Regions from separate parts of the Klebsiella sp. WP3-W18-ESBL-02 genome, predicted to be linked through region 3. Evidence: predicted binding sites of a transcription regulator. Region 3 holds the regulator's gene; each other region holds the start of a gene.

Region 1 (4,232 bases), 1.5 Mb from region 3:
GTGCTGCGGGGACGGTTGCGCCATAGCGCGCAGGGAATCAATGATGTTCAGCACGCTATAGATAATGATCAGCACGCCGGCAATCGGCAGCGCGTAGTAAACCTGGCCCATGGGAATGCCCAGTGCAGGTGAGATTTGCAGCATGGAGATGGCGGAAATTTTCAGGCCGCCGATGATTAAAATCCACGTAGAAAACGCCATAAAGGTCAGCTGCAGAACGATCATCCATCCGTGACGCACCTGCGCGGAGACCTTATCGACCAGAATGGTCAGGCTGATATGCTGCTGTTTACCGGCAACGTAGGCCATGCCCAGCATCGAGATCCACACTAAAGAGAAGCGCAGCAGTTCCTCGGTAATGGTGCTTGGTTGGCCAACGATATAGCGGCTAATGACCTGCCAGCATGAAACGGCAACCATCATTGCCAGCACCAGGCAGCAGACGGCTTCCAGTAGCCGATCGAGTCCTTTTCTGATTATTTCCATTTTGAGTCCTTAGGTATCAGTGTTTCGCGGCCTGGATTTTCTGATAGAGATTATCCAGCACCGGTCGGCTTTTCAGATCGGCGTAGATGGGCTGCACGGCCTGTTGGAAGGGTTTGATATCAATTTCAAAAAACTCAACGTTGAAGTCCTTCACGGCCTGCTGTTTGGTTTTTTCGATTTCAGCGTCCCAGGCGGCTTTCTCAAATTCAATGGAGGCTTTTATCGCTTCATTGACGATGCGCTGCTGTTCGGCGGTGAGTTTTTCCAGCGTGAGCGAACTCATCAGCAGAATGTCGGGAATGCGGGTATGCATGTCGTAGGTGTAAAAACGGGCAACTTCACCGTGACGTGCGATGGTCAGGGCAAATTCGTTGTTTTCAGCGCCGTCCAGAATGCCTTGTTGCAGCGAGGTATAGACTTCGGCCTGGCCCATGGCAATAGGCGATGCGCCCAGCAGTTTCAGCGTACGGATGGCGGTGTCGCTCTGCATGACGCGGATTTTTTTGCCTTTCAGATCGTCAATGCTGCGTACCGGCGCTTTACTCATGTAGAAGTTACGGGCCCCCGAGTCGTACCAGCCTATGCCGATAAAGCCCTGTGCCTGGGTTGATTGATAAACCGGCGTCATAACGTCCGGGTTATCCATCACTTTGTAGTATTCATCGCGGTCGGCGAAGAGATAGGGAAGGGAGAACACGCCGTACATTGGCGAGAAGCTTTCCATCAGTCCGGATGAGACTTTGGTGATGTCCACGACGCCGACCTGGGTCAGCTCAACCAGCTCGCGCTCACCTCCCAACTGGCCGTCCGGGAAATACATCACCTTGATATCGCCGTGCGTTTTCTCCTCGATCTGGTCACCCAGGAATCGCAGCGCATCTTTCACCGGCTGGCTGTTCTCGGCATAAGCGAGGCGGAGTACCGTCCCGGCATGCGAAAATGCAGGCAGCGAAAGGCAGCACAACAGAAGTATTTTGACTGTCCGTAGTAATTTCATATTGCCCTCAACGTTTGATAGTTCCGGGGCGAAATTACCTGTTAAAAACGTGAAAGACCTTGTGGTTATTGCCAGCGTCTGGCTTCAGGTGGCAATAACGACGTAGTTGTATTGGGCGAGGTCAAAGTGTGAAATTTTCAGAATTCATCAAGATGATTAACCGAAAGCACACAGAATATCAGGAACATAACAATTCGTTATATCCATATAAAAACTACGGCATTGATAATCATTTTCAATATCATTTAATTAACTATAATGAACCAACTGATTACGCGGCGTTTACAGGTTTGCCGCCCGACAATAATGGAGATGATTATGAGCTATACCCTGCCATCACTGCCTTATGCGTACGATGCCCTGGAACCGCACTTCGACAAACAGACGATGGAAATCCATCACAGCAAGCACCACCAGGCCTACGTGAACAACGCTAATGCAGCGCTGGAAAGCCTGCCGGAGTTCGCTTCTCTGTCTGCAGAAGAGCTGATCACCAAACTGGATCAGCTGCCGGCCGACAAGAAAACCGTTCTGCGTAACAACGCTGGCGGCCACGCGAACCACAGCTTCTTCTGGAAAGGCCTGAAAAAAGGCACCACCCTGCAGGGTGATCTGAAAGCGGCTATCGAGCGCGATTTCGGTTCCGTTGACAACTTCAAAGCTGAATTTGAAAAAGCAGCAGCGACCCGTTTCGGCTCCGGCTGGGCGTGGCTGGTGCTGAAAGGCGACAAACTGGCCGTGGTTTCTACCGCTAACCAGGATTCCCCGCTGATGGGTGAAGCCGTTTCTGGCGCTTCCGGCTTCCCTATCGTGGGTCTGGACGTGTGGGAACACGCTTACTACCTGAAATTCCAGAACCGCCGCCCGGACTACATCAAAGAGTTCTGGAACGTGGTGAACTGGGACGAAGCAGCAGCGCGTTTCGCCGCTAAAAAATAATTTGCATTGCACGTCCTGAGAAGCGAGTCTGATGACTCGCTTTTTTTGTATCCGCCTAAGGAGCAGCAGATGCATTATCCGGTTGACGTGTTTATTGGCAAAATCCGTGATTATGACGGTAGCCGTCCCAGCGCGATTGCCAAAGTACAGATTGACGGTGAGCTGGAGCTGACCGAGCGGGGACTGCTCGGCGATGAACAGGCCGAGAAAAAAATCCACGGTGGGCCCGATCGCGCGCTGTGCCAGTACCCCCGCGAACATTACGAAACGCTGATTCGTGAATTTCCTGAACAGGCCGCTCTGTTTTGCCCCCCTGCATTTGGTGAAAACCTGTCGACGGAAGGAATGACCGAGCACAACGTGTTTATCGGTGATATTTACCGCTGGGGCGAGACGTTAATTCAGGTCACTCAGCCGCGCTCGCCGTGCTTCAAACTTAATTTCCACTTTGCGATTAGCGACATGGCTTCCCTGATGCAGAACAGCGGTCAGGTGGGGTGGCTGTATCGGGTCATCGCACCAGGCAAAGTCTCCAGCGATGCGCCGCTGGAGCTGGTATCGCGGTTAAGCGATATTTCGGTGTATGAAGCCGCCGCTATTGCCTGGCATATGCCGTTTGATGACGACCAGTATCACCGCCTGCTGAGCGCCGCCGGGCTGTCGGCAAGCTGGAGCAGAACGATGCAAAAACGTCGGCTGAGCGGCAAAATTGAAGATAACCGCAGAAGATTGTGGGGGAAGGCCGAATAAGCCTAGCGCCATCGGGCCGTCAGGTGCACATTGTCCGATGACGGCTTCGCCTCTTTCAGCTTACAAAAAAATCGGCCTGCATAAGCAGGCCGATTGTCTTTTACGTTCGCTTGTAGAGCGGGAGCCACAGCGTCAGGCGTAATCCGCCGAGCGGGCTGTCATCAGCCTTAACCCAGCCTCGGTGCTGCTGCATAGCGCTTTCCACAATCGCCAGCCCCAGTCCCGTGCCGCCGGATTCGCGGTCACGTGCTTCATCGGTACGGTAGAACGGGCGGAAAATCTGCTCACGGTCTTCCGGGCTAACGCCCGGGCCGTCATCGTCCACGTGAACGGTGACGCCGTCTTTATCAACCGAGAAGCTGACGGCAATTTTGGTGTGCGAGTAGCGCAGCGCGTTACGAACGATGTTCTCCAGCGCGCTCTCCAGCGCATTTGGGTTGCCGTACAGCGGCCACGGGCCCGGCGGGTAATCGACGCTAAATGATTTGCCCATTTGCTCGGCTTCAAATGCGGCGTTGTCCAGCACCTCGCCCCACAGCTGATTTGCCTTCAGCGTTTCGCTGACCAGCGCGCTTTTCTGCTGATTGCGCGACATAACTAACATGTCGTTAATCATGCTATCCAGACGCTGTGCTTCCGTTTCGATACGCTCCAGCTCCTTGCTTTCGCCGCTACGGCGACGCAGCAGCGCGGTGCCCAGCTGCAGGCGCGTTAACGGCGTACGCAACTCGTGGGATATATCGGAAAGCAAACGCTGCTGGGACGTCATCATCCGCTCCAGCGCCATTACCATCTGGTTAAAGCTGGCGCCCGCCGCCAGAAACTCTTGCGGCCCCGACTCCAGCTCAGGATGCTGTCGCAGGTTGCCCTGGGCGACTTCATCCGCAGCATTTTTTAGCTTACGCGCCGGTTTTGCCAGGCTCCACGCCAGCCACAGCAGCAGCGGCGCGCTGACCAGCATGGTGACGATAAGCAGCAGCAGCGGCCGGTCGAACAGCAGGTTGATAAAATCAGACTGCGAGCTGCTGGCCGGACGGATCAGGTATAACTGATAGTTATC
Region 2 (4,232 bases), 2.4 Mb from region 3:
CGACACGCTGACAGAATCAGCGGATGCGACCAGACCTTTTCCCAAACCACGCCCTTGTTAATCAGATTCGCCACGCGCGTCGCCGTCTCTTCCTGATGGTGTTCCACCGCCAGGTTCTCGCCTTCCAGCTCCACCAGATAGTCAATACGCTCGCGCATCGCATGTAGCCAGTCGGCATCCGCCACGCCGTGCACAATCGTATAGCCCTGGGTATCCAGCTCATGTTTCATCGTGGCCGACAGTTCGCCGTTGGCGCCCAGTGCATCCAGCCAGAATGCCGCTTGCTTGTCCATATCGCCTCTCTTTTGTTAACTATTTCACAACATGTATGAAAAGTTACTGCACGAGCGGTCGGCATTCTGTATGAGATAGCTACACAACGCTGGATTTTTGTGTACAGCAAAATAAAGTGTGATGAGATTCAAAATCCAGAATAATAACCAGGACATGAGCATGTCAGAGCAATCCCTCGTCCCCGTGCTGGAGCAGTTGCTTGCCCGCCAGGGTGAACTGGTCGTGCGTTTTCCGCAAACGTTGCAGCCCGCACCGGAGCTGGCCATGAGCGTATCATTCCCGCGGCTGGAGATCGTATTGGACGGTGAACTGGTAGACGGCTGCCTACAGGAACCGCTTGGCCCGATGCAGGCACTGTATATACCAGGCAATCGCTGGAATGCCCCGCGGTGGCACGGCCCTGCCACCACGCTGAGCGTTCTGTTCAGTAAGCAGAAGCTGGGCTTTAGCCTGCAACGCTTCGACGGCAAAAAATTCGTTGAGATTCGCAAACAGCACGTCGCCAGGCTAGGCCCGCGAGTGGGGTCGTACCTGCTACTGGCGTTAAACGAGCTGGCCATTCGGCCGGTGGTGCCAACGGCACAGATTGTCCTCAGCGGGCTGCTGAGCCACTGTATCGATCAGCTTACGCATCTGGCCGATACGGTCAGTAAAAGCAAAGAGCTGTTTCTGGCGATTCAGGAGTACATCGACGAACACGCCGCCGAAGCACTCAGCCGTGAAACCGTCGCGCGGAAGTTCCACATTACGCCAAACTACCTGTCGCACCTGTTCCAGAAATCCAGCACCGTTGGTTTTAATGAATACCTCACCGCCGTACGTCTGGAGCTGGCGAAGAAATTACTGCGCGGGTATGAACTGAAAATTAAAGAGATTGCCCACCACTGCGGCTTTGAGGACAGCAACTATTTCTGCCGGATTTTTCGCAAGCACACGGCGCGATCGCCGACGGAGTATCGCCGTCACTGCCGCACCCTGTGAGGGCTATTTTTTCGGCCGGTATTTCTCCGGCAGTTCGGGCACCGGACGCCGGTCATCAAGCAGATGAAGAATCGTGAGGATCGGATGGCGCCAGAGCATGCGCGGCCCGGCCCAGCGCATAATCTGCTTCATCTCTTCACGCTTGGCCGGCTGATAGCAGTGCACCGGACACTGTTTACAAGCCGGTTTCTCCTCGCCGAACACGCACTTATCCAGCCGCTTATCGGCATAATCGTTGAGCGCCTGATAGTGCCCGGCGTCATCCAGCGCCTGCGGGCAGCGGCGCTGATACAGCGTAATCATGCTGCTGATGGTCTGTTTTTCACGACGAATGCGATTGCCTGGCATAGTCCGTTCCTCACCATTAAAGATGCATTAATAATACACATTTAGTGATGCGTTGGCAGCCGCTTTATCCGTCGTGCTTGTCCACGTGGCCCAGCGGTTTCTCCGGGAAGCAGACGTCGCGTACCCGGCGCTTAAGCTCGGCGGCATCCGGGAAGCCCTCGTCCCGCTTGCGATCCCACACCAGCATCTCGTTCACGGTAATCGTAAAAATTCCGCCGGTTCCCGGCACCAGCGTAACGGCGGCGATATCGGTACTGAAGGTGTGCAGCAACTCCTGCGCCATCCAGCTGGCGCGCAGCATCCAGTTGCACTGAGAGCAGTAGGTAATCGTAATGGCGGCTTTCTGCGTCATAACGTTCTCACAAAAGATTAAAGCTTAAAGTGTAAATAAATTGTTGCATAGAGACAGAATTATTTGCAAACATTATTGCAAATGATAATACCTATCATTACTATTCGCGTTGATAAAAATGGGACAACGTCATAACGCTTAAGGAAAAGCCGACGCTGGGAGCGTCGCGTGAGCCAATACTAATAACGATGAAGGCATGGCAACTATGTACAAATCTATTCAATCAGAGGCGTGGCACAAGAAAAGCCTACTGGTGACCTCATTGCTCGCAGCACTCTATCAGACGTCCGCGGGCGCGGCTGAAACACAGGATAAAACCGCCGCCGTAGATAGCGCGGAACAGATGACCGTTACCGCGCCCGCGCCGCTTCTCAAACCGGGTAGCCAACATGCGGTCAGCGCGCAGGAGCTGCAGGATAAAGGGGCCAACGATTTTGGTTCTATCATGCGTTACGAACCGCTGATCGGCGCAACCGGCGCCAGCGGCGGTTCAGGTAACGGCAAGAGCGGTTTCGACCGCGGCGGCTACACGGGTTATAACATCCGCGGTCTGGAGAGCAACCGCGTCGGCATCGATGTTGACGGTATCGCCCAACCGAACGCAACCGGACGCAGCTATGTCAGCCGCGCCGGGCTGAATACTTTTGGCATCGGTCGTGACTACATCGATCCGTATATGTACGGCAGCGTGGATATTCAGTCCGGCGCAACCGACACCGAAACCGCCAACACGTCCATCGGCGGTAACGTCTCCTTCAAGCCAAAATCGGCAGATGACTACCTGCATCCCGGCAAAACCAGCGCCTTCAGCTACCGCAGTGAGTATGACTCTTCGGACCGCAGCTGGCACAACGGCCTGACCGCCGCAGGCGGCGACGATACCCTGCGCGGGATTTTCGTCTACAGCCGTCGTGACGGCCAGCAGACAACCACCAACAGCACCCGTGTTGATGCTTATCCGGCAAACTGGCACTCCGACGCCTTTATGACTTCCGGGATCTGGCAACCGAACGATGAACACAAGCTGACCGGTACCCTCGACTACTACCATAAAACGAATCACACCCATTACGATGTGTGGAACGACAGCGGCAGCAAAACTATCGGCGATGCGCAGCAGACCAGCCAGACCCGCCGCTGGGGCCTGAGCCTCAAAGACGACTGGACGCCGATGAATGACGTTATCGACAGCGTCTCAACCAAAGTGTACTACCAGCACACCGAGGCACATGACCGCACCTGGATGCCAGACAGCAGCAGCGGAACGATGGAGACGGTGTACTCCAACTACGACACCGATACCTGGGGTATGCAGACGGCGCTGGCGAAAACCCTTGGCCGCCATGACCTGAGCGCGGGCTTCAATGCCAGCACCACGAAAACTCAGCGTCCGTTCAGCCAGTCGCCGATCCCGAGCGTCTACAGTGAGATCATGCAGCCGGAAGCGGACAGCCGCGATTACACGATCGCCGGTTTCTTACAGGATCAGATCAACTTCGATCTCGACAGTCACAACTTTGCGGTGATCCCCGGCATTCGCGTCGTGCATCAGTCAACCAAGCCGGAGAATCTCTCCAGCCTGACCACCAACAGCACGGTGCTGACCGAATCCTCGGTTGCCACGCTGTACGGGAAAAATGCGGATACCCAGGCGCTGCCGTCGCTGACCTTCCAGTACGACATCACGCCGCGCATGATGACCTACCTGCAGTACAAACGCGGCGCGGAATTCCCGAACACCAGCCAGTTGTACGGTTCATGGAATCTCGGTTCCAGCTATGCGGGCCGCGGCCAGTATGCGCTGATCGGCAATACCGATCTGAAAACCGAGACCAGCGACAACCTCGAATGGGGAATGAAGGGCGAAGTCACTGAAGGGATCACCCTGCGTACCGCCCTGTTCTACAACAGCTATAAAAACTTTATTGCCTACACCCGCTACACCCGCTCGAATAACCCGAGTCAGTTCACTAACGTACCGTCAAACATTTACACCATTTATCAGGCGGAAAACCGCGATAAAGCCTATATCTACGGCGGGGAGATCAGCACGAAGTTCAACTTCGGCACCTGGTTTGAACAGGTCGACGGGCTGAGCGCAACGCTGGCCTACGGCTACAGCGAAGGGAAATCGAAGTCCAGCTACTACGGCGATAAGTACGTTGATCTCGACAGCGTAGCGCCAATGAAGGCCATCGTTGGCGTCGCGTGGGATGACCCGGCGAAACGCTACGGCACCGCCCTGACCGCCACCTTT
Region 3 (4,232 bases):
AAAAAGAACTTTGCTATGAAATTGAATTTCCGAGCGCAAACTGCACAAAACCTGCACAATAATTCCCCCATCGTTCTGGTTCACGGCCTGTTCGGCAGCCTGGATAACCTGGGCATCCTGGCGCGTGACCTGGTTTCTGACCACGACATCATTCAGGTCGATATGCGTAACCACGGATTGTCTCCTCGCGCCGACGAGATGAACTATCCGGCCATGGCGCAGGATCTGCTGGATACCCTGGACGCCAACCAGATTGAAAAAGCCACGCTGATTGGCCATTCCATGGGTGGTAAAGCCGTCATGGCGATGACCGCGCTGGCTCCGGAGCGGATTGACCGCCTGGTCGCGATCGATATTGCGCCGGTGGACTACCACGTGCGCCGTCACGATGAGATTTTTGCCGCCATTAACGCCGTCACCAGCGCCGGAGTTGCCACTCGCCAACAAGCGGCAACGGTCATGCGCGAGTATTTGCATCAAGAGGGCGTCATTCAATTCCTGCTGAAGTCGTTCGTTGACGGCGGTTGGCGCTTTAACGTACCGGTGCTGTGGGAACAATACCCGCATATCGTGGGCTGGGAGGCCATTCCGGCCTGGGATCATCCGGCACTGTTTATTCCCGGCGGCAACTCGCCGTACGTTACGGAAGCCTACCGCGCCGATCTGCTCGCCCAGTTCCCGCAGGCCAGAGCGCACGTCATTGCCGGTGCAGGACACTGGGTGCACGCGGAAAAACCGGATGCGGTACTGCGTGCCATCCGCCGCTACCTCGCAGAGTGATTAAAAATGCATCGACCGCGCGTCAGAATGGCCGTGGTCGTTGGCGTGCGGGCCCCACTGTTGTATGATTGCGCGCTGTCTGCATCGGGCACCGCCCGGTAGCTTGTTTCCCCGAAGTCACTCTGAACCATGGCAAAAGAACAAACGGACCGTACGACATTAGATTTGTTCGCAAATGAGCGTCGGCCGGGAAGACCCAAAACCAATCCGCTTTCGCGTGACGAACAGCTCCGCATTAATAAGCGCAATCAGCTCAAACGCGATAAAGTTCGCGGGCTTAAGCGCGTCGAGCTCAAACTGAACAGCGACGCCGTTGATGCGCTTAACGAGCTGGCAACTGCCCGTGACATGAGCCGTAGCGAACTCATCGAAGAAATTCTGATGAGCCAGTTAGCCCTGTTGCACGGACAGGGGAACGTCTGAAAAATCCCCCAGAACACACTTTCATGTAGCAGAGTGTGCAGTCCGGCACGATAGCTGTTTCCGCACGCTTCTCTGTTCTGCTATGATTGCCCTTATCTGTGGGCAATAAGCCACCACCATATCATTAAGTTTCAAGAGGTTATTTTACTCATGGCAATCGTTGGCATCTTCTTCGGTAGCGACACCGGGAACACCGAAAATATCGCAAAAATGATTCAAAAACAGCTTGGTAAAGATGTCGCAGACGTTCACGACATTGCCAAGAGCAGCAAAGAAGACCTGGCGGGCTACGATATCCTGCTGCTGGGTATCCCGACCTGGTACTACGGTGAAGCACAGTGCGACTGGGATGATTTCTTCCCATCACTGGAAGAAGTGGACTTCAACGGTAAGCTGGTTGCGCTGTTCGGCTGCGGCGATCAGGAAGATTATGCGGAATACTTCTGCGATGCGCTGGGCACCATCCGTGACATCATTGAACCAAACGGCGCCACCATCGTCGGCCACTGGCCGACCGCGGGCTACCATTTTGAAGCCTCTAAAGGTCTGGCCGATGACGACCACTTTGTCGGTCTGGCCATTGACGAAGATCGTCAGCCGGAGCTGACCGCAGAGCGCGTTGAAAAATGGGTTAAACAGGTCGCGGAAGAACTGCACCTGGACGAAATTAAAAACGCCTGATGATAATGAGGCGCAATTATGAAATTGCGCCTCATTAATAGGTAAAAGCAATCAAAATAATAGCTACATTTTTTTAACTTTTTAGCGCATACCTGTACAATATCTTCTGATTTAGCGCGGTCTCATCGGGAGTTTGTCGATGAAGCCTCGTTTTTGAAAGCTTAGTTTACCCAAGTCTTGCTGTTTTCATTTCAATAGGGTCATTCTATAATGAGACGCATTAAAACGGGTGAATTCTCTGTGATACTTTCGCTGATGGAAGTTAATCGTTTAGCAACAGGACAGATTCCGCATGACTGACAATAATACCGCATTAAAGAAGGCTGGCCTGAAAGTCACACTTCCACGGTTAAAGATCCTGGAAGTGCTTCAGGGGCCGGACAACCACCATGTCAGTGCGGAAGACTTATACAAACGCCTGATCGACATGGGTGAAGAAATTGGTCTGGCGACGGTTTACCGCGTCCTGAACCAGTTTGACGATGCTGGCATCGTTACCCGTCATAACTTTGAAGGCGGCAAATCCGTTTTCGAACTGACCCAGCAGCATCACCACGATCACCTGATCTGCCTTGATTGCGGGAAAGTGATCGAGTTTAGCGATGATTCCATTGAAGCTCGCCAGCGTGAAATCGCCGCGAAGCACGGTATTCGCCTGACTAACCATAGTCTTTATCTGTACGGCCACTGCGCTGAAGGCGACTGCCGTGAAGATGAACACGCTCACGACGCCGTAGAAAAATAACGCGTCGTCTTCGTTAAAAACCAGCGCTATCCGCTGGTTTTTTTTCGCCTGCCGTCAGATATTGGCCATAAAAAAACCGCTGCAAGCAGCGGTTTTTTCAGTTATTAGCGTGGCGGAATATTTATTTTTGCGCAGGAGTATTGTTGCTGCGAATTTCCTGCCACATTTTATCGCATTTGGCTTTTACCGCCTGGTCGTTACCGGTACGGGTTGCCTGAATGCACTGCTGATAATCCAGCACGCGCACGCTTTCCTGGTTAGCAAACTGCTGGTGCTGCTTCTCTTGTTTCAGCACGTTCAGCACGCTTTGGCAGGCTTCGATTTTATCCGGATTACCCTGCGCGGTGTTGATACAGGCGCTGTAGGCATCCTTCAGCTTGCTGTCTTCTTTTGGCGCTGGCGGCTGAACACAGGCGGTCAGCCCTGCGGCCATCAGAGCAACCATAATCAGTTTTTTCATACGATGAGCCTCTTAGCGGCGGCAGAGGTCTCCCCCTGCCGCATCATGCATCAGAAAATAGTGAACGGAGCGATAACCATGAATTTCACGTCGCGCTCATCCTGGAAGATGTTGCCGTAACCACCGCCCCAGCTCGGGATATCGGAGTGGTTGTCATACTGAGTGAAGTGCAGTTTGAAGAGCGTACCCTTCGCGCGGCCTTCCTGTACGGTGTACATCGCATCCAGACTGTATGCAGACTCTCTGATAGTGTTGTTTTTGTTGTAGTAAGCATCCGGGTTGCTCTGCCAGGTCGCTGGCTTCGCATCCCATGCATAAACATAGGAAGCCCCTACTGCCCAGCCCGGCAGGTTCCAGTTCTTCAGGTCATACATGGTACCGAAGAAGACCGCCTTTTCGCCGTTGGCGTTGAAGTCAGAACGGTTATCCCACCAGATATCCAGACGACCGTTGGACGATGCGTAGGTCGGGGTCATACGTTGCAGGAAGTAACCCTGCTGACCGTCGGCCTTAACCCAGGTCCCTTCCAGGCGGAAGTCAAAGACTTCGTTCAGCTTGTAGCCGAATGTCAGCGCCTGCAGCCAGGCGGTGCCATCATAGATATCGTTTACGCTGCCGTCGTTAACCTTGTCGCGCGTACCGTAGAACTGGTAGCTGGTGGTCAGCGGGCCGCCAGGAATATCAAACTTGTAGCTGGCTTTGGCGAAGTACTGATCAACATACCCTTCCGCCTGACCGAATGCCGCTTCCAGCACCAGGTTGTTTTTGAAATCATATTTCGCGCCAACGGAGTGCAGATAATCAACCTTGGTCTTCTTATCGGCCTGATAGAAGTCGTCCATCTCCAGGTGCCACGGCGCTTTATACTCGTTGGTCCACATGTACGAGAAGCTCAGCGCACCGTTGTCGCCGTAGTCGAAATTCGCCCCGGCTTCAGCACCCTGATAGGTACCCGGCATAAAGCTCCAGTGCGGCGCCAGCAGGGTTTGACCGGTTGGCTGAATGTAACCGGCACGTGCCCAGGTTGGGCCCAGTTTAAATTTAGCTGCCGCTTTATACAGGCTGATACCGCTCTTATCGCCGCTGTAATCTTCGCTGTAACCTTTGTTTTTCGACGAGAAGGCAATTTCGTTCGGGTGGCCA

The links. The regulator Fur, encoded in region 3, represses iron uptake genes when iron is present. The targets are predictions, from matches to a motif close to ATAATAATGAGAACNACTATCAA.
Region 1: a site for Fur is predicted at 1,706-1,728, ahead of sodA (superoxide dismutase [Mn]). Genes of this name have one in related genera too.
Region 2: a site for Fur is predicted at 2,057-2,079, ahead of H7R56_RS05550 (TonB-dependent receptor domain-containing protein). Genes of this name have one in related genera too.

The regions. Positions count from the first base shown of each region.
Region 1 is NZ_AP021972.1:5,049,858-5,054,089, reverse strand. It holds gene H7R56_RS24250 (TRAP transporter small permease) at 1-486, opposite strand, end outside; gene H7R56_RS24245 (TRAP transporter substrate-binding protein) at 503-1,483, opposite strand; gene sodA (superoxide dismutase [Mn]) at 1,802-2,422, shown strand; gene yiiM (6-hydroxyaminopurine reductase) at 2,429-3,172, shown strand; gene cpxA (envelope stress sensor histidine kinase CpxA) at 3,273-4,232, opposite strand, start outside.
Region 2 is NZ_AP021972.1:1,147,006-1,151,237, reverse strand. It holds gene H7R56_RS05570 (phytanoyl-CoA dioxygenase family protein) at 1-293, opposite strand, end outside; gene H7R56_RS05565 (helix-turn-helix transcriptional regulator) at 454-1,275, shown strand; gene H7R56_RS05560 (nitrous oxide-stimulated promoter family protein) at 1,279-1,623, opposite strand; gene H7R56_RS05555 (Rdx family protein) at 1,688-1,975, opposite strand; gene H7R56_RS05550 (TonB-dependent receptor domain-containing protein) at 2,181-4,232, shown strand, end outside.
Region 3 is NZ_AP021972.1:3,562,768-3,566,999, forward strand. It holds gene ybfF (esterase) at 16-780, shown strand; gene ybfE (LexA regulated protein) at 910-1,203, shown strand; gene fldA (flavodoxin FldA) at 1,354-1,884, shown strand; gene fur (ferric iron uptake transcriptional regulator) at 2,177-2,629, shown strand; gene chiQ (ChiQ/YbfN family lipoprotein) at 2,751-3,089, opposite strand; gene chiP (chitoporin ChiP) at 3,140-4,232, opposite strand, start outside.